DNA from 3 places in the Pantoea jilinensis genome. Region 2 is predicted to be linked to each of the others. Evidence: predicted binding sites of a transcription regulator. Region 2 holds the regulator's gene; each other region holds the start of a gene.

Region 1 (8,069 bases), 750 kb from region 2:
GCCTGCTGACGAACCTGTCGAATCCTAAAGCGATTATTTACTTCGGTAGCGTCTTCTCGCTGTTCGTCGGTGATGATGTGGGTTCGGCAGAGCGCTGGGGCCTGTTCCTGTTGATTATTGGTGAAACCTTTGCCTGGTTTGCTCTGGTCGCGGCTATCTTTGCGCTACCGTGGATCCGCGCAAAATATCAGCGCCTGGCAAAGTGGGTCGATGGCATGGCAGGAGTCCTGTTTGCCGGTTTTGGTATCCACCTGATTATTTCACGTTAAGCGCTGTAATCCCTTTATGCCGGAGAGCGCATTGCGCATCCGGCAAAACTTCATTGCCTGTGGTATCTCTCTGAACTTCACGTGCGTGACGACTGTCACAAACTGCACCTGTTAACGCCCCACTGTTACAACCGCGTATAAATCGTCACCCTTCTTTGATTAATGAAACCTTCACCTCCGGTATGGTCGTATCGACGGACTCTGTTTTCATGGAGATGATAATGAACACAAAACCCCTGTTAGTGTTGTTAATCGCGTTCTGCATCAGCGCCTGCGCCGCGCCTGAGGCTGTCCATTATCGCGTTCCTGACCAGGTGAAGGGAGACAGGGTATCGGCCATCCTGGCGCAGTTGCCTCCGGTGTCTGAGCAGCAGCAGGGCGAAAGAATTAACCAGATCTCCGCTGCGTTTCTCGGTACGCCTTATCAGGCGGATACGCTGATCGGCTCACCCGAAACACCAGAAGCGCTGGTGATCAATTTCAACGGAGTGGATTGTTTCACGCTGCTTGATTACGTTCAGGCGCTAAGCCGCAGTCAGGATCGCGCCAGCTTTGAGGCTAACCTGGTTCGCACCCGTTACGCGGGTGGAGAAGTCAGCTACCTGAAACGGCGTCACTTTTTTTCCGACTGGTTTGCTGAAAGCCCGCGTAATGCCACTGACATAACCCGCACACTCAGCCCGGATGCGGTGACGGTGGTGAAGCAACTGAATCGTGAGGTCAGCGGAAAAGAAAGGCTGCCCGGTCTGGGTGTGGTTCCCCGACGCATTACTTACATCCCAGCCCGCGCCATCACATCGCAGGTACTGAAGCAGATTCAGACCGGCGATTACATTGGCGTTTATACCAACGCTCAGGGACTGGATGTGTCGCACGTTGGGATTGCCGTCTGGCATGATGGACGGTTGTGGTTCAGGAACGCCTCTTCGCTGGCCGCTCATCGCAAAGTGGTCGATACGCCATTCAGGGAGTATATGCGATCAAAACCGGGCATTATTGTGTTGCGTGCGGTGCCATTGACCGCATCGTAGTGGTGCCAGGAAAAGGAGAATGTGATGCAGGGCAGGATCGCGCCGACCTCAGCGTGTCGGCGCGTAAGGCCTTAAGCGATCTTTCTGGCGCTGGCCAGTAGCGCGCCCACCGCCATAAACAGACCACCGAAAATACGGTTCATTAACTTCATCTGTTTTGGGCCTTTAATCCAGCCAGCAATGCGTGTGGCCAGCGTGGCGTAGCCAATCATCACGATGATATCGACCACTACGGTGGTCACGCCCAGCACCAGATACTGCATAAACAACGGCTGATGCGGCTGGATAAACTGCGGGAACAGGGCGGCCAGAAAGACGATACTTTTCGGGTTGGTCAGGTTAACCAGCACGGCGCGTTTAAACAGGCGACGACGCGGCATCGCTTTGGCGACCGCATCCAGATCGATGCCACCTGCGGAGCGCCATTGCTGAATACCCAGCCAGACCAGATAGGCTGCACCGGCCCATTTCAGAATTTCAAACGCCAGCAACGACTGTGAAAACAGCGCGCCCAGTCCGATACCGACCAGCACGATGTGCAGTGCCAGGCCGACCTGCAAACCGGAGATGGACGCTACCGTGCCACGGTAGCCATGGCTGATACCGGTACTCATGGTGTTGATTGCCCCGGAGCCAGGCGACAGGCTGAGAATTGTGGTGGTAAGCAGATAGGTCAGCCACCATTCGATGGTCATGGGTCAGGCTCTCTTTAGTAACGGAATTGTGACACAATACGCCAGAAATAAGCGCGACGCTACGGCCTGCGCATGGCATTCATGACTCAGTATCCGGTCATCAGGAGGGCGAATGAATCAACACAAAGCCAGTTGGCTGCGACGTGAAAAAGCCTTTGCTGCCTTCGCCACCGGGCCGCTGCTCGATTTCTGGCACAGTCGTGAAGAACGGGAGTTTACCGGCGTAGGAAATCTGACGCTGCGCTATGTCCGCTTCACATCGCCGCAACATAAGCGTGTGATCCTGATTGTGCCGGGACGCATCGAGAGTTACATAAAATATCCTGAGCTGGCGTACGATCTGTTTCACTGCGGATTTGATGTGGTGATCCTGGACCATCGCGGTCAGGGGCGTTCCGATCGCCTGCTGGAAGATTCACACCGCGGTCACGTGGCAGAATTTACCCATTACGTCGACGATCTTGAAACGCTCTATCTTAAAGAAATTGTCAGCGGTCACTATCAGCAGCGCTATGCGCTGGCTCACTCGATGGGTGGCGCAATCTTAACGCTGTTCCTGGCGCGTCAGCCGCAGGCGTTTCATGCGGCAGCGTTAGTGGCGCCGATGTTTGGCATTGCCTTGCCGCTGCCCTCATTTCTGGCCCATCGGCTTCTTGACTGGGCGGAGAAACGTCCGGCTATGCGCGATGGCTATGCGCTCGGCACCGGACGCTGGCGCGCGCACCCGTTTGGCATTAACCGGCTGACGCACAGCACCGAGCGTTACCGGCGAAACCTGCGATTTTATGCGGACGATCCGGCGATTCGCGTCGGCGGGCCAACCTACCACTGGGTGCGTGAAGGCATCCATGCGGGTCGCAATATTATCAGTCAGGTCGATAAAATCACCACGCCACTGCTGCTGTTACAGGCCAGCGACGATCGGGTGGTCGACAATCGTTCACAGGATCTGTTTTGTGCCGCAATGGCCGCGGCGGGTCATCCGTGTGAGGGCAATAAGCCACGGGTGATCGAGGGTGCGCGTCATGAGATCCTGTTTGAAAAGGATGAGATGCGCGCCGAAGCACTCAATGCAGTGGTCGACTTTTTTTCATCGCACCACTGACGTTTTTTATCCGACCGGTTAAACCGGCAGAACCAGATACCCGAGGTTTTCATGTATCACATCGTTGCATCCGATCTGGATGGCACGCTGCTTTCTCCCGAACATCGTCTGACCCCTTTTGCGCGTGAAACACTGCAGCAGCTGGTCGCGAAAGATATTCACTTTGTGTTCGCCACTGGCCGTCATCATATTGATGTCGGACAGATGCGCGACAGCCTGGCCATTCCTGCCTATATGATCACCTCAAACGGCGCGCGCGTGCACAACGCACAGGGCGAACTGGTGTTCAGTCATAATCTGGATGAGGGCATCGCCAGCGATCTGTTTGGTCTGCAGTATCATCACAGTGATATTCTGACGCACGTTTACCGCGACGATGAGTGGTTTGTCAGCCGTTCAAGCCCGGCGGAGCAGGACTATTTCCGCGAGTCGGTCTTCAACTATCAGGTCTATGAGCCGGGTCTGTTGCCTACTGATAACATCAGCAAGGTTTTCTTCACCTGCGAAAATCCTGAGCATCTGATTCCGATGGAGCAGGCGATTGAAGCGCGCTGGGGCGACCGGGTTAATGTCAGTTTCTCGCTGCCAACCTGTCTGGAAGTGATGGCGGGTGGCGTGTCGAAAGGACATGCGCTGGAGGCGGTCGCGAAGACGCTGGGCCACACGCTGAAAAGCTGTATCGCTTTTGGCGACGGCATGAATGATGTGGAGATGCTGAGCATGGCGGGTAAAGGCTTTATCATGCAGAACGCCCATCAGCGGTTGAAAGATACGCTGCCAGCGCTGGATGTGATTGGGTCGAATGCCGATGATGCGGTGCCGCAGATGCTTCGCACGCTCTATCTGGCTTAAGCCGTCAGCGTAAAACAGGGCCGGATAACCGACCCTGTTTTTATGGCCGTCAGGCGAGGGTCTTTTTGTGTTTGTGTTCGCTGACCATGGTCAGTAACAGCAGAATAACCGCCAGCACACAGCCCGCAATCATGACCATGAAGCCGCCGTCCCAGCCGAAATAATCGACGGTGTAACCGACAATGGCGCTGGCCGCCACCGATCCGCCCAGATAGCCGAACAGGCCGGTGAAGCCCGCTGCCGTGCCCGCCGCTTTTTTCGGTGCCAGTTCCAGCGCGTGCAGACCAATCAGCATCACCGGGCCGTAGATCAGGAAGCCAATCACGATCATGCAGGCCATGTCGACGCCAGGATTACCCGCCGGGTTGAGCCAGTAGATCACAGTTGCAATGGTCACCAGCGTCATAAAGAACACCCCGGTTGCACCGCGATTGCCGCGGAACACTTTGTCCGACATCCAGCCACACAGCAGCGTGCCCGGAATACCCGCATATTCATACAGGAAGTAGGCCCACGACGATTTATCCAGCGTGAAGTGTTTTGCTTCGCGCAGATAGGTCGGCGACCAGTCGAGAATGCCGTAGCGCAGCAGATAAACAAAGACGTTGGCGAGTGCGATGTACCACAGCAATTTGTTTGGCAGCACATACTTCATGAAGATCTGTTTTGCCGTCAGCTCCTCTTCGTGGCTGGCATCGTAATCAGGCGGATAGTCGTTTTTGTACTCTTCAATCGGCGGCAGACCACAGGATTGCGGTGTATCACGCATCAGCGCAAAGGCCAGAATCGCAATAGCAATCGCGCCAAACGCCGGCATGTAGAGTGCTGCTTTCCAGTCGTTGAACCACGCCATACCGAGCAGGAACAGCAGAGGCGGAATACCGCCGCCTACGTTATGTGCACAGTTCCAGACCGAGACAATCCTGCCGCGCTCCTTCTGCGACCACCAGTGAACCATGGTACGTCCACAGGGTGGCCAGCCCATGCCCTGGAACCAGCCGCAGACAAACAGCAGCACGAACATCACCATGATGCTGGACGTCGCCCAGGGGACAAATCCCATAATCAGCATCACCGCCGCGGCCAGAATCAGACCAGCCGGTAAGAAGACGCGCGGATTTGATCGGTCAGAGACCGAGCCCATGATGAATTTTGAAAAGCCGTAGGCAATGGAGATGCCGGATAAGGCAAAACCGAGATCGCCACGTGAAAAACCCTGCTCCACCAGATAGGGCATGGCGAGTGCGAAGTTTTTCCTGACCAGATAGTAGGCCGCGTAACCAAAGAAGATCCCGATGAAAATTTGCCAGCGCAGGCGACGGTAGAGCGGATCGACATGATCCTCCGCCACCTGCGGCTGACGTGGTGCAGGTTTAAAAATGCTCAGCATCAGTGAGGCCCTCCAGGGCACATTATGGTTTTTTATTCCCAGCAGGTTGGGGCAGGAAAAGAGCAGAAAAAAATGGACGCAGGATGTTCCATTTCGCGCAAAGAATAGTGTTAGTTGCGCAACGTTACTGTGATGAGTGACACATTTGTTACAGTTTTATTACAGTTGAGAGCGAATATGATCATCCGATGGATCATTTCGCGCATTTTATCTGGCATAAAACCCATTCCGGCACCGCTTATGTCAGTAAGTGTAAACAAGTCATTTTTCGGGCGTTTTAATCGCCTGGTTAGTAATCAGATGTCAACCAGATTTAACAGCCTGAGGGCTGCACATTGTTTACACTGACGGCCTGTTTATTTCGGGATCGTCACCGTGTTTTTATTGATTATTACCACCATTCTGTGGGCCTTTTCGTTCAGCCTGATTGGCGAGTATCTTGCCGGTCAGGTAGACAGCTGGTTCTCTGTGCTCATGCGTCTGGCGCTTGCTGCGCTGGTGTTTCTCCCTTTCCTGCGCTGGCGCGGCCATCGCCCTTCGACATTGCTGCTTTATATGCTGGTGGGGATGTTGCAGCTGGGCGTGATGTATCTGCTGAGCTTCGAAGCCTATCTCTACCTGAGCGTGTCGGAGTTCCTGCTGTTTACGGTGATGACCCCGCTCTACGTGACGCTGATTTATGATCTGATCAGCCGTCGTCCGTTGCGCATCGGCTATATCTTCAGTGCGTTGCTGGCGGTGGCAGGCGCGGCCATTATTCGCTATGACAAAGTCAGCGATCATTTCTGGTTTGGCCTGCTGTTAGTGCAGCTGGCAAACATCTGCTTTGCGGCGGGAATGGTAGGTTATAAGCGTCTGCAGGAGACCCGACCCATGCCGCAGCATACCGCTTTCTCCTGGTTCTATCTGGGGGCAGTGTTGATTGCGGTGATCGCCTGGTGTGCCTGGGGTAACCCGCAGAAGTTGCCGACGACTTCATTGCAGTGGGGCATTCTGGTCTGGCTGGGGGTGGCAGCTTCCGGTCTCGGCTATTTTATGTGGAATTACGGTGCGACGCAGGTCGATGCCGGTACGCTGGGCATTATGAATAACATGCACGTTCCCGCCGGGCTGCTGGTGAATCTGGCTATCTGGCAGGAGAAGCCGCACTGGCCGAGCTTTATTGCGGGCGCGCTGGTGATCCTCGCCTCACTGTGGGTGCATAAGCGGTGGGTGGTGGGGCGTAGTGACCGGTAATCATTAGGTGCTGGGACAAACCGTTGCTGTAGCCGGACTGCGGCCTCCCGGGCTGGCGCGTCCGATCGCGAAGGAATCTCACCTCCCTGTGGATCGTCCGGGCCATCCCTGGCCCGGACGCTTCGCTCTTCAGACGCGCCAGCCCTGGAGACTTAACAGCATCATCGCAGTTGAACAAAGGACTCAGAGCGAATATGAAGGAGGGGATGGCGGGTTGAGAAGTAAAGCGTCCGCCGCAGGGATGCGGCGGTCGAGGCTCCAGGGATGGATTTACGCCGTCTTTACGCAGCAACCCGCCATTTCCGACTGGATGGCGCCATATCAGGCAGGCTTCTCACTCTTAGGACGCTGAATCATCGCCAGCCCTTTCAGGAAGTTGCGCAGAATCTGGTCGCCACACTCGCGATAGTTCTTATGATCCGGTTTGCGGAAAATCGCGCCAATCTCAGCCTGTGAAACAGTAAAATTCACGCGCTTCAGGACATCAGGAATGTCGGTGGTTTTCAGATCAAAAGCGATGCGCAGCTTTCTCATGAAGATATTGTTAGTCATCTTGCGTTCTATGGACGGCGCGGGCGCATCTTCACTTTTGCCACGACGGTAAAAGATCAGGCCATTCAGAAAATAACCCATCAGCACATCCGGGCAGGGACGAAACGCGGCATCGTCATCTTTTTTCAGCCACGCCTGAATATCCGCTACCGGCACGTCACATTGCGCCAGCGCAAAAATCTCCACCATTTTGGCATCGCTCAGATTGAGCATGTAGCGCACGCTGCGCAGAATATCATTGTTAGTCATGGTGAGATCTTCTCATGTTCAGTCGACAGGCTGCGCATTATAGGGGATTTCGCCCGCGTTCGCGCAGGTTTGTGCCCGCCGGATTACCGCTGTAATACTGCACCGGGCAGCGCGGCGTCGCGCACAAATGGCAGATGCTCGCAGGCGTGCTGACGGGCAAAGCGGATAAAGGCTTCCAGCACAGGCTGACGCTGCTCGCCTTCGCGCACGGCGGCATAAAGACGGCTCCAGAGGCCATCGCCCAGCGTGCGGGTAACGACCAGACCCTGCTTCTCAAAACTCTCCACCACCCAGTGCGGCAGTGCGGCAATCCCCATGCGCGCCGACACCATCTGAATCATCAGCAGGGTGTTATCCACACTTTTCAGAGCCGGACTCACGCCCGCTGGCTGCAGGAAGTGACGCCAGATATCCAGACGCTGACGCTGAACCGGATAGATCATTAACACTTCATCGGCCAAATCTTCTGGCGAAATCTGCTCAACCTGCGCCAGCGGGTGGTCCGTCGCCAGTACCAGCCGGACTTCATAATCAAACATCGGCGAGTAGAACAGGCCCGAGCGCGCCAGAATGTCGGAGGTCAGCACCACATCCAGCTCACCCTGTTGCAGAGCGGGCTGCGGATCAAAGGTCACGCCTGATTTGAAATCCATCACCACCTGCGGCCAGCTCTGGCGGAACTTGTCCAGC
Region 2 (8,069 bases):
GCAGGACTTCAACCGGCAGCGTGGCGGTCAGGGTTTCGACCTGATGCTGCAGATCGCTGAGGTACTCCTGCGTGGTGACTTCGATGTCGAGCCAGGTTGGCTTCTCCTGCTCAGCCGTGCTGAAGGCGTGTAACTGTTCCGCAATCTGTGCCAGCGATCCTTTCAGCACCTGCATCGGCTGCGCCTGCGGCACCACCAGCGGCGTAACGGATTGCAGGCCGCTTGCCGCAAGCTCCAGCAGAAAGACGCTTTTTTCGCTGCCCAGCTCATCAAAACTCAGCGGAATGGGCGAACCGCTGTACCGGATATGCTCGCTGCCCGCCACGCGCTGGGCGCGATGAATATGGCCCAGTGCAATGTAGTCAGCGGCCGGAAAGGCACTGGCGGGGAAGGCATCAAGCGTACCGATGTAGATGTCACGCACCGAATCGCTCTGGCTGACCCCGACGGTGGTGAGATGTCCGGTAGCGATAATCGGCAATGCATGACCCAGCGCCTGGGCGGCGGCGAAGCGTTGCTGATAGTGATGGGCAATCGCCTCCAGCAGCGAGGTCTGTTTATCGCGCCCTGACTGACCCGCCCGGCTGCGCAGAATATCGCGCGGTCGCAGATAAGGAATGGCACAGAGCAGCGCGCCCGGTTCGCCCTGGCGGGTGTTCAGCAGCAACACATCATCCTGCTCCTGGGGGGTGGCGATTACCCGGGTGTTGAGACAGGCGAGCAGTTCGCGCGACTCATTCAGCGTCGCCACGGAATCGTGGTTGCCCGCCAGCACAATCAGCTGACAACCGGTGGGCTGCAGCGCCACCACAAAGCGGTTAAACATCTCGCGGGCGTAGCTGGGCGGCGTGCCGGTATCAAACAGATCGCCTGCAATAATCAACGCATCCACCTGATGCTGTTCAATCTGGATCAACAGCCAGTCGAGAAACGCCTGATGTTCGGCTGCCCGACTTTTGTTGTAAAAGAACTGCCCCAGATGCCAGTCCGCAGTATGAATGATGCGCATGATGAGTCCCTGCCGTTGTGATTCGCCCGGCGATTATACTGGCTCTGCGGCCAAAGCGAAAAATTGTCGCTGCGCTGTCATAAATGATTACCAACGGCGTTACAGGCAGGTTATGTTTTTCATAAAAGTGTCACAAATCTGACGCATAATGGCGCCGCGAATCTCAGTGACAGCCGTCATAATCAGCAGGAGTAATAATGGCTAAGCGCATTTTGGTTGTGGAGGATGAAGCCCCCATCCGTGAAATGTTGTGTTTTGTTCTGGAGCAGAACGACTATCAGCCAATTGAGGCGGAAGATTATGACAGTGCCGTGGGCAAGCTGATTGAACCCTGGCCCGATCTGATTTTACTGGACTGGATGTTACCTGGAGGCAGCGGTATTCAGTTTATCAAGCATCTGAAACGCGAGGCGATGACACGGGATATCCCGGTGATGATGCTCACCGCGCGTGGCGAAGAGGAAGATCGGGTGCGTGGCCTGGAAGTGGGCGCCGATGATTACATTACCAAGCCCTTTTCACCCAAAGAGCTGATGGCGCGAATTAAAGCGGTGATGCGCCGTATTTCACCGATGGCGGTGGAAGAGGTGATTGAGATGCAGGGACTGAGTCTGGATCCTTCTTCACATCGCGTGATGTCCGAAACCACGCCGCTGGAGATGGGCCCGACCGAATATAAGCTGCTGCACTTCTTTATGACTCACCCGGAACGCGTATACAGCCGCGAACAGCTGCTGAACCACGTCTGGGGCACCAATGTGTATGTGGAAGATCGCACTGTTGATGTTCACATTCGCCGTTTACGTAAAGCGCTGGAAGTCTCCGGCCACGATCGCATGGTACAAACCGTCCGTGGAACAGGGTATCGTTTCTCTGCCCGCTACTAAACGGAGCCTTTACCGTGCTGGAACGCCTCTCCTGGAAGAGATTACTGACAGAACTGCTGCTGGCCTGTCTGCCTGCGGTGCTGCTGGGCCTGCTGTCTGGCGGTTTGCCCTGGTGGTTGCTGCTGAGCGTGGTCATGGTGCTGTTATGGCATTTCCACAATCTGATGCGGCTGTCGCACTGGCTGTGGCTCGACCGCACCATGACGCCACCCGCCGGGCGTGCCAGCTGGGAACCGCTGTTTTATGGTCTTTACCAGATGCAGCTGCGCAACCGGCGGCGGCGACGTGAACTCGGTAATCTGATCAAACGTTTCCGCAGCGGTGCCGAGTCGCTGCCGGATGCGGTGATCCTGACCACGGAAGAGGGCACTATTTTCTGGTGTAACGGTCTGGCGCAACAGCACCTGGGTCTGCGCTGGCCGGAAGATAATGGCCAGAACATCCTCAATCTGCTGCGTTATCCGGAGTTCTCACGCTATCTGCGCCAGCGCGATTTTGACAAGCCCCTGACGTTGGTGCTGAACAACAAACTTCACATGGAATTTCGCGTCATGCCCTACAGCGAGGGGCAGTGGCTGCTGGTGGCGCGTGATGTGACGCAGATGCATCAGCTGGAAGGGGCGCGCCGCAACTTTTTTGCCAACGTCAGCCATGAGTTACGTACGCCGCTCACGGTGCTGCAGGGCTATCTGGAGATGATGAACGACTCGGTGATGAGCGAGCCTTCGCGCAGCAAAGCGCTGCACACGATGTCGGAGCAGACGCGTCGTATGGACAGCCTGGTCAAACAGCTGCTGACGCTGTCGCGCATTGAAGCCGCGCCTGCCATCGATCTGAAAGAGAAGGTGGATGTGCCGGTCATGCTGAAGCTGCTGCAGCATGAGGCGGCGACGCTAAGTGGCGGTCGTCACGATATTCATTTCCATACCGATCCCCATCTGAAAGTGTTCGGCAACGATGAACAGCTTCGCAGTGCTATCTCCAATCTGGTTTATAACGCGGTAAATCACACTCCGGATGGCACGCGGATTGATATCAGCTGGCTGCGCGGCAAACAGGGCGCCACCTTCCGGGTTTGCGACAACGGGCCGGGTATTGCTTCAGAACATATTCCCCGTCTGACCGAGCGTTTCTACCGCGTCGATAAAGCGCGTTCACGTGCCACTGGTGGCAGCGGGCTGGGTCTGGCGATAGTGAAACATGCGCTGAGTCACCACAACGCGCGGCTCGACATCACCAGCGTGCCGCACAAAGAGACCTGTTTTACGTTTACGCTGCCCGCGAGGTTGATTGTCAGCAGCGTGATGCAGGAGAATGCCGTTCATTAATGGCTGCCGGATCTTCCTGATGCGCATTCTTCTTGTATTGATTGTTACGCTGCTGCCGGGCCTGGCGCTGGCCCAGCACGGCACGCTCTCCGGCAATCTCAGCAGTGTCGGCTCAGATACGCTTGGCTATCTTATGACCCTGTGGGGCGAGGATTTTAGTCGGCAGGCGCCGGGCGTCAATGTGCAGGTTCAGGCCTCCGGTTCCTCAACCGCACCGACCGCGCTGGCAGCAGGTGCCGCACAGCTCGGTCCGATGAGCCGCCCGATGCAGGCCGATGAGCGGCAGGCTTTTGAGGCGCGCTACGGTTATCCGCCGCTGGCGGTGCCGGTGGCGATGGATGCGCTGGTGGTGGTAGTGAATCAGCGTAACCCGCTGCAGCAGATTGAACCGCGTCAGCTCGACGCCATCTTCTCCATTACCCGTCTGTGTGGCGCACACAGTGTGCCGCTGCGCTGGGGCGATCTCGGTTTAACCGGCGCGCAATGGAACAAACGCCCCATTCAGCGCTATGGACGTAATTCCGCCTCCGGCACCTGGGGTTTCTTCAAACAGCAGGTGCTATGCAAAGGCGATTTCCGCAGCGACGTAGCGGAGTTTCCTGGCTCGGCCGCGGTGGTGCAGGCGGTGGCCGGTAATTCGCGCAGCATCGGCTACGCCAGTTTTGGCTTTCATCTCAGCGGCGTAAAAATGCTGGCGGTGACGAATGATCAGGGCCAGGCGATTGCCCCGGATGCCGATGCTATTCGTAGCGGCCGTTATCCCTGGGCGCGTCCACTCTATCTCTATGTTAATAAAGCACCCGGTAAACCACTGCCGCCGCTGGTGGCGGCATTTCTGCAGCAGGTTCTTTCACCACAAGGACAGCGGCGGGTCAGCGAAGCGGGCTATCTGCCGCTCTCAGACAGCCAGATGGCAGAGGCGCGCGCCGCCCTGCGTTAATCCCGGTTGAATTTTTTTCATCATCCCTGAATTTTCTTCAGTTGCAGATGCATGCCACTCATGACACTCTGTTTTCAGACATGTAGCCATCCAGATGGCTATTTATTTCGGAGTGCAATGATTTCCTGTCGTTATTACCGGCAGGAGAGACAGGAGTGATCATGCAAAGAGAAACCGCCCCGTTCCGTGCCGACACCGTTGGCAGTTTTCTGCGTCCCGCTGCGATTAAGCAGGCGCGCGAAGCGTTTGCTGCCGGAGAGATTGATGCGGCGGCCCTGCAGCAGGTAGAAGATGAGGCGATTCGCGATGTGGTAGCGAAGCAACGTGAAAATGGCCTGAAGGTGGTCACCGATGGCGAGTTTCGTCGCGGCTGGTGGCACTTCGACTTCTTCTATGGCCTGAATGGCGTTGAGCGCTATGAAGCGGAACAGGGCATCCAGTTTAATGGCGTACAGACCAAAGCGCATGGCGTGAAAGTGGTGAGCAAACTCGGTTTCCCGGCGGATCATCCGATGCTGGCGCATTTCCGTTTCCTGCAGAGTATTGCCGGGGATGCGGTGCCAAAAATGACCATTCCCAGCCCCAGCGTTTTACACTTCCGCGGTGGCCGCAAAGTGATTGATGCAGAGGTCTATCCCGATCTGGCGGACTACTTCGAGGATCTGGCGCAGACTTACAAAGCGGCGATTCAGGCCTTTTATGATGCGGGCTGCCGCTATCTGCAGCTGGATGACACCGTCTGGGCTTATCTCTGCTCTGAAGATCAGAAGCGCGATATCCGCGAACGCGGCGACGATCCGGATCAGCTGGCACAGATTTACGCTCAGGTACTGAATAAAGCGCTGGAGGATAAACCTGCCGATCTGACGGTGGGTCTGCATGTCTGTCGCGGGAACTTCCGCTCCACCTGGATCTCAGAGGGGGGCTACGGGCCGGTGGCAGAAATCCTGTTCGGCAGCGTCAACGTGGATGCGTTCTTCCTGGAGTATGACAATGCCCGGTCCGGCGGCTTTGAGCCACTGCGTTACATTAAACCGGGTCATCAGCAGGTGGTGCTGGGTTTAATCACCACTAAGGTGGGTGAACTGGAAGATCCGGCGCAGGTGAAAATCCGGCTGGAAGAGGCGGCGCAGTACGTCAGCCTGGATCAGATTTGCCTCAGCCCGCAATGCGGTTTCGCCTCAACTGAAGAGGGCAACAGCCTGAGTGAAGCGCAGCAGTGGCAGAAAATTCGTTTGGTGGTGGATATCGCGAATCAGGTCTGGTAGTGCTGTAACGTTGTGCAGACAGGCGCGTAAAACGCGCCTTTTGTGTATCTGAAACCCCGTTCATGCGGGGATTTCTCACGCTCTGTCTATTATTTAGGCACATCATCTTGTGTCCCTGCAGCAAAAATTAACGCTATCCACTGCCTTTGGGAAAAATGGTGGTATAACCTTCTGGTTTTCCGATCCCGTATTGCCTTTCACCGCTATAAACGTTTTACTTAGCGCCGTTGTCGATCCATCCCTCTGTGAACAGAATAAAAGCAGCTTAAATCACCTGCGCTTTACCCTGCGACGAGCATAATGCGCTGACATTGTCAGCCAGATCGCGGTTTACACGCAGCGAGGGGACAACACTAACCCAACTTCCACCGCAACATCAGTGACAGGCCGTATGACACATCGTTTAACTTCGAAGGACATTCTCGCGCTGGGCTTTATGACATTCGCCCTGTTTGTTGGCGCGGGCAACATCATTTTCCCGCCAATGGTCGGTATTCAGTCTGGTGAACACGTCTGGACCGCCGCAATTGGTTTTCTGATTACCGCAGTCGGGTTACCGGTGATGACCGTGATCGCGCTGGCTCGCGTCGGCGGCGGCGTGGATGCACTCAGCACTCCGATTGGCAAGGTCGCGGGCATTGTGCTGGCTACCGTGTGCTATCTGGCTGTTGGGCCGCTGTTTGCCACCCCGCGTACGGCAACGGTTTCATTTGAGATGGGTATTGCGCCGCTGACCGGCGATGGTGCGCTGCCCCTGTTTATCTACAGCCTGATCTACTTCGCGCTGGTGATTGGTGTATCGCTTTATCCGGGCAAACTGCTCGACACTGTAGGTCACTTCCTTGCGCCCTTGAAAATTATCGCGCTGACCGTGCTGGGCGTGGCTGCACTGGTGTGGCCGGCGGGTGGCACCATTCCCGCGACCGTTGATTATCAGCATGCGGCGTTCTCAAGCGGTTTCGTTAACGGCTATCTGACGATGGATACGCTGGGCGCGCTGGTTTTTGGCATCGTGATTGTCAACGCCGCCCGTTCGCGTGGCATCGACAATGCCGCGCTGCTGACGCGCTATACCGTGCTGGCAGGCCTGATCGCGGGTCTGGGCCTGACGCTGGTCTACCTTTGCCTGTTTAAGCTGGGCGCGGGCAGCGGTGCGCTGGTTGATCAAAACGCCAACGGCGCAGCGATTCTGCATGCGTATGTTCAGCACACCTTTGGCAATATGGGCAGTCTCTTCCTGGCCGCACTGATTTTTGTTGCCTGCATGGTGACCGCCGTTGGCCTGACCTGTGCCTGTGCGGAATTTTTTGCGCAATACCTGCCGTTATCGTATAAAACGCTGGTGTTTATTCTGGGTCTGTTCTCGATGGTGGTGTCGAACCTCGGCCTGAGCCACCTGATTCAGATCTCCATCCCGGTACTCACGGCGATTTACCCGCCTTGTATCGTGCTGGTTGTACTGAGTTTCACCCTTAACTGGTGGAACAAGAGCAGCCGGATTATCGCGCCAGCGATGCTGGTAAGCCTGCTGTTTGGCATTGTTGATGCGATTAAAACCACCGGGTTTAAAGATTTGCTGCCCGCTTTCAGTCAGCATCTGCCGCTGGCCGATCAGGGTCTCGCCTGGTTGCCGCCGTCGCTGGTGATGCTGCTGATTGCCGCTGTTGTTGATCGGGTGAAGGGGCCGGAACAGGTTGCCGTTCACTCGTAACAGAACGCACTGATTTTTCTTTAACCACGGGCCTGCCCGTGGTTTTTTCATTTCACAGGTACAGGTTGTTATGCAAGAAACCAACAAGCTCAAACGCGGACTGAGCACGCGCCACATCCGTTTTATGGCGCTGGGATCGGCGATTGGCACCGGGCTGTTTTACGGTTCCGCCGACGCGATAAAAATGGCCGGCCCGAGCGTGCTGCTCGCCTATATCATCGGTGGGGCCGTGGCTTACATCATCATGCGTGCGCTGGGTGAGATGTCCGTTAATAATCCTCAGGCCAGTTCCTTTTCACGCTATGCGCAGGACTATCTTGGGCCGATGGCGGGTTACATTACCGGCTGGACCTACTGTTTTGAGATCCTGATTGTCGCGATTGCAGATGTCACCGCGTTCGGCATCTATATGGGCGTCTGGTTCCCCGAGGTGCCGCACTGGATTTGGGTGCTGAGCGTGGTGCTGATCATCGGTGCCGTCAATCTGATGAGCGTGAAAGTGTTCGGTGAAGTGGAGTTCTGGTTCTCCTTCTTCAAAGTCGCCACCATCATTGTGATGATTCTGGCCGGTTTCGGCATGATCATCTGGGGGATTGGCAACGGCGGCCAGCCGACCGGCATCCATAATTTATGGACCAATGGCGGCTTCTTCGCGCACGGCGTGGTCGGCATGCTGCTGTCGCTGCAGATGGTGATGTTCGCCTACGGCGGCATTGAGATTATCGGGATTACGGCGGGTGAAGCGAAAGATCCGGAGAAGTCGATTCCGCGTGCGATTAACTCAGTGCCGTGGCGCATTCTGGTGTTCTATGTCGGTACGCTGTTTGTGATTATGTCCATCTACCCATGGAATCAGGTAGGCACGTCGGGCAGCCCGTTTGTGCTGACATTCCAGCATCTTGGCATCGCCGCCGCCGCCTCTATCC
Region 3 (8,069 bases), 930 kb from region 2:
CTCAGGATAGTTATGTCTAACAGTGCGATGAGTGTGGTGATCCTTGCAGCTGGCAAGGGCACCCGTATGTATTCCGATCTGCCTAAAGTTCTGCATACGCTGGCAGGCAAACCGATGGTTCAGCACGTCATTGATGCCGCCAAAGGGCTGGGCGCACAGCATGTGCATCTGGTTCATGGTCATGGCGGCGATCGCCTGAAAGCGACCCTCACTGACAGCACGCTTAACTGGGTGCTGCAGGCCGAGCAGCTCGGCACCGGCCATGCCATGCAGCAGGCTGCCCCTGCTTTTGCAGATGATGAAGATATCATGATGCTCTATGGCGACGTGCCGCTGATCACGCAGGCGACATTGCAGCGTCTTCGCGAAGCAAAACCGCAGGGCGGCATCGGCTTACTCACCGTGGTACTGGATGACCCTACCGGCTATGGCCGCATTGTGCGTGAAAACGACACCATCACTGGCATTATCGAACAGAAAGATGCCAGCCCGGCGCAGCTCACTATTAAAGAGATCAACACCGGCATTCTGATCGCCAATGGGGGCGACTTAAAACGCTGGCTGGCGCAGCTGACCAACAACAATGCGCAGGGTGAGTATTACATCACCGATATTATCGCGCTGGCGCATCAGGAAGGCCGGGTGATCAACGCGGTCCATCCGGCACGCATCAGTGAAACGGATGGTGTCAATAACCGGCTGCAGCTGGCGACATTAGAACGCACTTACCAGGCTGAACAGGCGGAAAAACTGCTACTGGCCGGCGTAATGCTGCGCGACCCGTCCCGTTTTGATCTGCGTGGAACGCTGACCCATGGACGGGATGTTGAAATCGACACCAACGTCATTATTGAAGGCCAGGTCACGCTGGGCTCGCGCGTCAAAATTGGCGCAGGCTGCATTATCAAAAACAGCGTGATTGGCGATGACTGTGAAATCAGTCCCTATACGGTGATCGAGGATGCTAATCTCGCCACCGCCTGTACCGTTGGGCCTTTTGCCCGTCTGCGTCCTGGCAGCGAGCTGGCGCAGGCCGCCCACGTGGGTAACTTCGTCGAAATGAAGAAAGCGCGTCTGGGTAAGGGTTCGAAAGCGGGTCACCTCTCCTACCTGGGTGATGCAGAGATTGGCGACAACGTGAATATCGGTGCAGGCACGATCACCTGTAACTACGATGGCGCGAATAAATTTAAAACTGTGATTGGCGATGACGTGTTTGTCGGCTCGGATACGCAGCTGGTGGCACCAGTCAATGTCGCGCCAGGCACCACCATCGCGGCAGGTACTACCGTTATGAGGGATGTGCCTCAGGCTGGTCTGGTTTACAACCGCAAAGAGCAGAATCACAAAGCGGACTGGCAGCGTCCGGTGAAGAAAAAATAAATTTTTTAACGGCCCGCTTTATGCGGGCCGATGCAGTGCAGTGCCAAAACTATAATCCCCACTCTCTACAAGGCTCGGGGAACCGGCAAAGCCGGATATCAGGTCGCATGACAACAGAAGTGGCGAAAAGCCATGTAGTCAGGAAAACATCATTATGTGTGGAATTGTTGGTGCAGTAGCACAACGCGATATCGCAGAAATTCTGCTGGAAGGTCTGCGTCGTCTTGAATATCGCGGATATGATTCGGCCGGTCTGGCCGTGGTCGATCGTCAGGGGCACGTCACGCGCCTGAGACGTTTAGGAAAAGTGCAGAAGCTGGCAGAAGCCGCTGAACAGCAACCGCTGATTGGTGGCACCGGCATCGCGCACACGCGCTGGGCAACCCATGGCGAGCCGTCGGAAGCGAATGCGCATCCGCACATCTCAGAGCACATTATCATTGTGCACAACGGCATCATTGAAAACCATGAGCCGCTGCGCGCTGAGCTGATCGCGCGCGGCTACGTCTTTGCCTCTGAAACCGACACCGAAGTGGTGGCGCATCTGGTTCACTGGGAGCAGAAGCAGGGCGGTTCACTGCGCGAAGTGGTGTTGCGTGTGATTCCACAGCTGCGCGGTGCCTATGGCATGGTGATCATGGATAGCCGCGATCCCTCACTGCTGGTGGCGGCCCGCTCCGGCAGCCCGCTGGTGATTGGCCGTGGGATGGGTGAAAACTTTATCGCTTCAGATCAGCTGGCCCTGCTGCCAGTGACCCGCCGCTTTATCTATCTGGAAGAGGGTGATATCGCCGAGATCAGTCGTCGTGATGTCACGATTATTGACCGCGAAGGCAACACCGTGACGCGTGCCGAGATCGAATCTAATCTGCAATATGATGCCGGTGACAAAGGTATTTACCGTCACTACATGCAGAAAGAGATCTACGAACAGCCGATGGCGCTGAAAAGCACGCTGAGCGGTCGGTTCAGTCAGGGTCAGGTTGATCTCAGCGAGCTGGGCGCGGGCGCAGAAGCGCTGCTGAGCCAGGTAGAGCATATCCAGATTATCGCCTGTGGCACCTCCTACAACTCTGGCATGGTGTCACGCTACTGGTTTGAGTCGCTGGCTAACCTGCCCTGTGATGTGGAGATCGCCTCTGAGTTCCGCTATCGCAAGTCAGCAGTGCGCAAAAACAGCCTGCTGATCACCCTGTCGCAGTCGGGTGAAACGGCAGATACCCTGGCGGCGCTGCGTCTCTCTAAAGAGCTGGGCTATCTGGGCTCGCTGGCGGTCTGTAACGTGGCCGGTTCGTCACTGGTGCGGGAATCTGACCTGGCATTGATGACCAAAGCGGGCACCGAAATTGGCGTCGCCTCCACCAAAGCATTCACTACCCAGTTAGCGGTGCTGCTGATGCTGGTGGCGAAACTGGGCCGTCTGAAAGGGATGTCTGCTGAGACTGAACATGAGATCGTTCATGCCCTGCAGGCGTTGCCGAACCGGATTGAGCAGATGCTGGCGCAGGATAAGCTGATTGAGAATCTGGCTGAAGGCTTCTCTGACAAACATCATGCGCTGTTCCTGGGTCGTGGCGATCAATACCCGATTGCCATGGAAGGGGCGCTGAAGCTCAAGGAGATCTCCTATATTCATGCGGAAGCCTACGCCGCAGGCGAGCTGAAACATGGCCCGCTGGCGCTGATTGATGCGGACATGCCGGTTATTGTGGTGGCACCTAACAACGAACTGCTGGAGAAGCTGAAATCCAACATCGAAGAGGTGCGCGCACGCGGCGGCCTGCTCTATGTGTTTGCCGACCAGGATGCGGGCTTCAGCGACAGTGACGGCATGAAGATTATCCCATTGCCGCACGTTGAAGAGGTGATTGCCCCCATCTTCTACACCGTGCCGTTGCAGCTACTCTCCTATCACGTTGCCCTGATTAAAGGTACCGACGTCGATCAGCCTCGTAACCTGGCAAAATCCGTTACCGTGGAATAACCTGGTGGGCCCCGTCGCGGGCCCACTTCATTCTGGCCCTCTGTCATATAACTGTCATATTTCGTACATTTCACTGTCATCAAACTGTCCTATTTTCCCTCCTGCAGCAATCACAGACTCTTACTAAAACGGCCCCAAGCCTGACTTTTCTCCCCTGGAGGGAACATGACACTGATGCGTAGCACCGTAGCCCGAATCCTCGCCACCACCTTCGCCGTAAGCGCGGTATCTGCTTTTGCGGCCACCGATCTCACTGGCGCAGGCGGGACGTTCCCGGCGCCGGTTTATGCCAAGTGGGCAGCAGAATATCAGCAAGCCACCGGTAGCAAAATTAACTACCAGGGCATCGGTTCATCTGGCGGCGTTAAACAGATCATCGCCAAAACCGTTGATTTCGGTGCGTCCGATGCGCCAATGAAAGATGAAGATCTGCAGAAAAATGGCCTGTTCCAGTTCCCTACCGTGATCGGTGGTGTGGTACTGGCAGTTAACCTGCCCGGTATCAAGTCAGGCCAGCTGACGCTGGATGGCAAGACCGTTGGCGATATCTATCTCGGCACCATCAAAAAGTGGAACGACCCGGCGATCGCCAAACTTAACCCGGGCGTGAAACTGCCGGAAACCAACATCAACGTGGTGCGTCGCGCTGATGGTTCAGGCACCTCATTCGTCTTCACCAGCTATCTGGCGAAAGTGAACCAGGACTGGAACAGCAAAATTGGTAAAGGCAACACCGTTAACTGGCCAGTGGGTCTGGGCGGTAAAGGCAACGACGGCGTCGCCGCGTTTGTTCAGCGTCTGCCGGGTTCAATCGGTTATGTTGAATATGCCTACGCTAAACAGAACAACCTGACCTACACCAAACTGATGGATGCTGATGGTAAAGCGGTGGCACCAAGCGAAACCAGCTTCAGCAATGCCGCGAAAGGCGCAGACTGGAGCAAATCGTTCGCACAGGATCTGACCTTCCAGAAGGGCGCTGATGCCTGGCCAATCTCCTCAACCACCTTCATTCTGATCTACAAAGACCAGGCGAATGCGGCCAAAGGCGCTGAAGTACTGAAGTTCTTCGACTGGGCTTACAAGAAAGGCAGCAAAACCGCCACTGCGCTGGATTATGCTGCGCTGCCAGAGAGCGTGACCGAGCAGATTCGCGCCGCCTGGAAAGCCAACATCAAAGACAGTTCTGGTAAAGCGCTTTATCAGTAATTGACCGACCCTGACCGGGCAGCGGTCCGGTCAGACCCAACGGGCGGCTCATGCCGCCCTGATAACTTCTGAAGACTGAGACTTCTATGGCTGCAACGAAGCCGGCATTCAAAGCCCCGGGTAAACAAGGTGATAAGATTTTTGGCGCGCTGGTCAGACTGGCTGCGCTGATTGTACTGTTACTGATGGGCGGCATTATTGTTTCCCTGATCATCTCCTCGTGGCCCAGCATCCAGAAGTTTGGTTTCGCCTTTTTGTGGACCAAAACCTGGGATGCGCCCAACGAACAATTTGGTGCACTGGTACCGATCTACGGCACCCTTGTAACCTCCATCATTGCCCTGATTATTGCCGTGCCGGTGAGTTTCGGTATCGCGCTGTTCCTGACTGAACTCTCACCCGCCTGGCTGCGTCGCCCGCTGGGCACGGCTATTGAGCTGCTGGCGGCTATCCCGAGTATCGTTTACGGCATGTGGGGCCTGTTTGTTTTCGCGCCGCTGTTCGCCGAATATTTTCAGACGCCGGTTAATGACGTGATGTCGGGCATTCCGATTGTCGGCGAACTCTTCTCCGGCCCCGCTTTTGGTATCGGTATTCTTGCGGCAGGGGTGATTCTGGCAATCATGATCATCCCTTACATCGCTTCGGTGATGCGCGACGTGTTTGAACAGACCCCGGTGATGATGAAAGAGTCTGCTTACGGTATCGGCTGCACCACCTGGGAAGTGATCTGGCGCGTCGTACTGCCCTTTACCAAAAATGGCGTGATTGGTGGTGTGATGCTGGGACTGGGTCGTGCGCTGGGCGAGACCATGGCGGTCACCTTTATTATCGGCAACACCTACCAGCTCGACAGCCCGTCGCTGTTTATGCCGGGTAACAGCATTACCTCAGCACTGGCTAACGAGTTTGCAGAAGCGGAGTCGGGCGTGCATGTTGCCGCGCTGATGGAGCTGGGACTGATCCTGTTTGTGATTACCTTTATCGTGCTGGCGATTTCAAAGCTGATGATTATGCGACTGCAGAAAAGTGAAGGAGCGCGCTCATGACCACGATTGAAATTCAGGCGCGTGCCGAACTGGACGCATCGCGCCGTAAAATGCAGTCCTGGCGCAGTACTAAAAATAAAATTGCGCTGACGCTGTCGCTGCTGACCATGGCATTTGGTCTGTTCTGGCTGGTGTGGATCCTGTTTACCACCGTAACGCGCGGCGTAGATGGGCTTTCCTGGTCCCTGTTCACTGAATCAACGCCACCGCCGAATACCGCGGGCGGCGGTCTGGCGAACGCCCTGGCGGGCAGTGGATTGCTGATTTTCTGGTCTACATTTTTTGGTACGCCGCTGGGCATCATGGCGGGTATTTACCTGGCGGAATATGGTCGCAAATCGGCGCTGTCAGAAGTGATTCGCTTTATTAACGACATTCTGCTTTCAGCACCCTCCATTGTGGTCGGCCTGTTCGTCTACACCCTGGTGGTGGCGAAGATGCAGCACTTCTCCGGCTGGGCCGGGGTGATTGCACTGGCTCTGCTGCAGGTGCCCATTGTGATTCGTACCACTGAAAACATGCTGCGTCTGGTGCCAGACAGCATGCGTGAAGCCGCTTATGCGCTCGGCACGCCCAAGTGGAAGATGATCTCGGCCATCACCCTGAAAGCCTCGGTCTCCGGCATCATTACTGGCGTGCTGCTGGCGATTGCCCGCATCGCAGGTGAAACAGCCCCGCTGCTGTTTACGGCACTGTCGAACCAGTTCTGGAGCACCGACATGATGCAGCCGCTGGCGAACCTGCCGGTCACCATCTTTAAATTCGCCATGAGCCCGTTTGCCGAATGGCAGAGCCTGGCCTGGGCGGGTGTGCTGATCATTACCCTTTGCGTGCTGTTGCTGAACATTGTCGCGCGTGTCATTTTCGCCAAAGGTAAACACGGTTAACTTCCGGCGCGGCCCTGAGCGGCGCCGTATAAGAGAGATGAATTATGAGTATCGCGACAGCATCAGCCGATAAAATTCAGGTCCGTAATCTGAACTTCTATTACGGCAAGTTTCATGCGCTGAAGAACATCAATCTGGATATCGCTAAGAATGAGGTGACCGCGTTTATCGGGCCCTCGGGCTGTGGTAAGTCTACCCTGCTGCGTACCTTCAATAAGATGTACTCACTCTATCCGGAGCAGCGGGCCGAAGGGGACATTCTGCTGGATGGCGAAAATATTCTGGCGACACAGCAGGATATCGCGCTGCTGCGCGCCCGCGTCGGCATGGTGTTTCAGAAGCCGACACCGTTCCCGATGTCGATCTATGACAACATCGCTTTCGGCGTGCGTCTGTTTGAAAAGCTGTCACGTGCCGATATGGATGAGCGCGTACAGTGGGCGCTGACCAAAGCGGCGCTGTGGAATGAAACCAAAGACAAGCTGCATCAGAGCGGTTACAGTCTTTCCGGCGGCCAGCAGCAGCGTCTGTGTATTGCCCGCGGCATCGCGATTCGTCCGGAAGTCCTGCTACTGGATGAACCCTGCTCCGCGCTGGACCCCATCTCCACCGGCCGTATCGAGGAGCTGATCACCGAGCTGAAGCAGGATTACACTGTGGTGATCGTGACGCACAACATGCAGCAGGCAGCACGCTGCTCTGACCATACCGCTTTCATGTACCTGGGCGAACTGATTGAGTTCAGCGATACTGACACGCTGTTCACCAAGCCCGCGCAGAAGCAAACCGAAGACTATATTACTGGCCGCTACGGCTGATCTGACAGGAGAACGACATGGATAATCTGAATCTGAATAAGCACATCTCCGGTCAGTTCAATGCCGAACTGGAGCATATCCGTACCCAGGTGATGATCATGGGCGGCATGGTCGAGCAGCAGCTGACTGATGCTATTACCGCGATGCATAATCTGGATGGCGAACTGGCGCAGCGGGTGATCGACGGCGACCAGAAGGTCAACATGATGGAAGTGGAGATTGATGAAGCCTGCGTGCGCATCATCGCCAAACGTCAGCCAACCGCGATCGATTTGCGTCTGGTGATGGCGATCATCAAAACGATCTCCGAGCTGGAGCGCATTGGCGATGTGGCGGAGAAGATCAGCCGCACGGCGCTGGAGAAATTTGGTCAACAGCATCTTCCGCTGCTGGTGAGCCTTGAGTCGCTGGGACGTCACACCGTGCAGATGCTGCATGATGTGCTCGACGCCTTTGCACGTATGGATCTCAATGAAGCGATTACCATCTACCGTGAAGATAAGAAGGTGGATAAAGAGTATGAAGGCATTGTTCGTCAGCTGATGACCTACATGATGGAAGATCCGCGCACGATTCCCAGCGTGCTGACGGCACTGTTCTGCGCCCGCGCCATTGAGCGCATCGGTGATCGTTGCCAGAACATCTGCGAAATCATCTTCTATTTCGTCAAAGGTCAGGATTTTCGTCATGTGGGCGGGGATCGGCTCGATGAATTACTGTCGGGTGACGATGGCAGCAA

What was found. Region 2 encodes PhoB, which activates phosphate uptake and scavenging genes when phosphate is short. Its sites were predicted from a motif close to CTGTCATAAAACTGNCNNAT; they were not measured.
Region 1: a site for PhoB is predicted at 5,488-5,507, ahead of glpT (glycerol-3-phosphate transporter). Genes of this name have one in related genera too.
Region 3: a site for PhoB is predicted at 3,408-3,427, ahead of pstS (phosphate ABC transporter substrate-binding protein PstS). Genes of this name have one in related genera too.

What each region holds. Positions count from the first base shown of each region.
Region 1 covers NZ_CP077746.1:3,886,446-3,894,514, reverse strand. The annotation lists gene rhtC (threonine export protein RhtC) at 1-269, shown strand, start outside; gene KTJ90_RS18320 (DUF1460 domain-containing protein) at 491-1,300, shown strand; gene rhtB (homoserine/homoserine lactone efflux protein) at 1,372-1,995, opposite strand; gene pldB (lysophospholipase L2) at 2,108-3,100, shown strand; gene yigL (sugar/pyridoxal phosphate phosphatase YigL) at 3,152-3,952, shown strand; gene glpT (glycerol-3-phosphate transporter) at 4,002-5,342, opposite strand; gene KTJ90_RS18295 (carboxylate/amino acid/amine transporter) at 5,718-6,578, shown strand; gene KTJ90_RS18290 (YehS family protein) at 6,900-7,379, opposite strand; gene metR (HTH-type transcriptional regulator MetR) at 7,463-8,069, opposite strand, start outside.
Region 2 covers NZ_CP077746.1:3,135,668-3,143,736, reverse strand. The annotation lists gene sbcD (exonuclease subunit SbcD) at 1-1,009, opposite strand, end outside; gene phoB (phosphate response regulator transcription factor PhoB) at 1,207-1,896, shown strand; gene phoR (phosphate regulon sensor histidine kinase PhoR) at 1,911-3,224, shown strand; gene KTJ90_RS14860 (PstS family phosphate ABC transporter substrate-binding protein) at 3,244-4,164, shown strand; gene KTJ90_RS14855 (cobalamin-independent methionine synthase II family protein) at 4,326-5,432, shown strand; gene brnQ (branched-chain amino acid transporter carrier protein BrnQ) at 5,824-7,143, shown strand; gene proY (proline-specific permease ProY) at 7,214-8,069, shown strand, end outside.
Region 3 covers NZ_CP077746.1:42,349-50,417, reverse strand. The annotation lists gene glmU (bifunctional N-acetylglucosamine-1-phosphate uridyltransferase/glucosamine-1-phosphate acetyltransferase) at 13-1,383, shown strand; gene glmS (glutamine--fructose-6-phosphate transaminase (isomerizing)) at 1,538-3,367, shown strand; gene pstS (phosphate ABC transporter substrate-binding protein PstS) at 3,533-4,576, shown strand; gene pstC (phosphate ABC transporter permease PstC) at 4,663-5,625, shown strand; gene pstA (phosphate ABC transporter permease PstA) at 5,622-6,512, shown strand; gene pstB (phosphate ABC transporter ATP-binding protein PstB) at 6,557-7,330, shown strand; gene phoU (phosphate signaling complex protein PhoU) at 7,348-8,069, shown strand, end outside.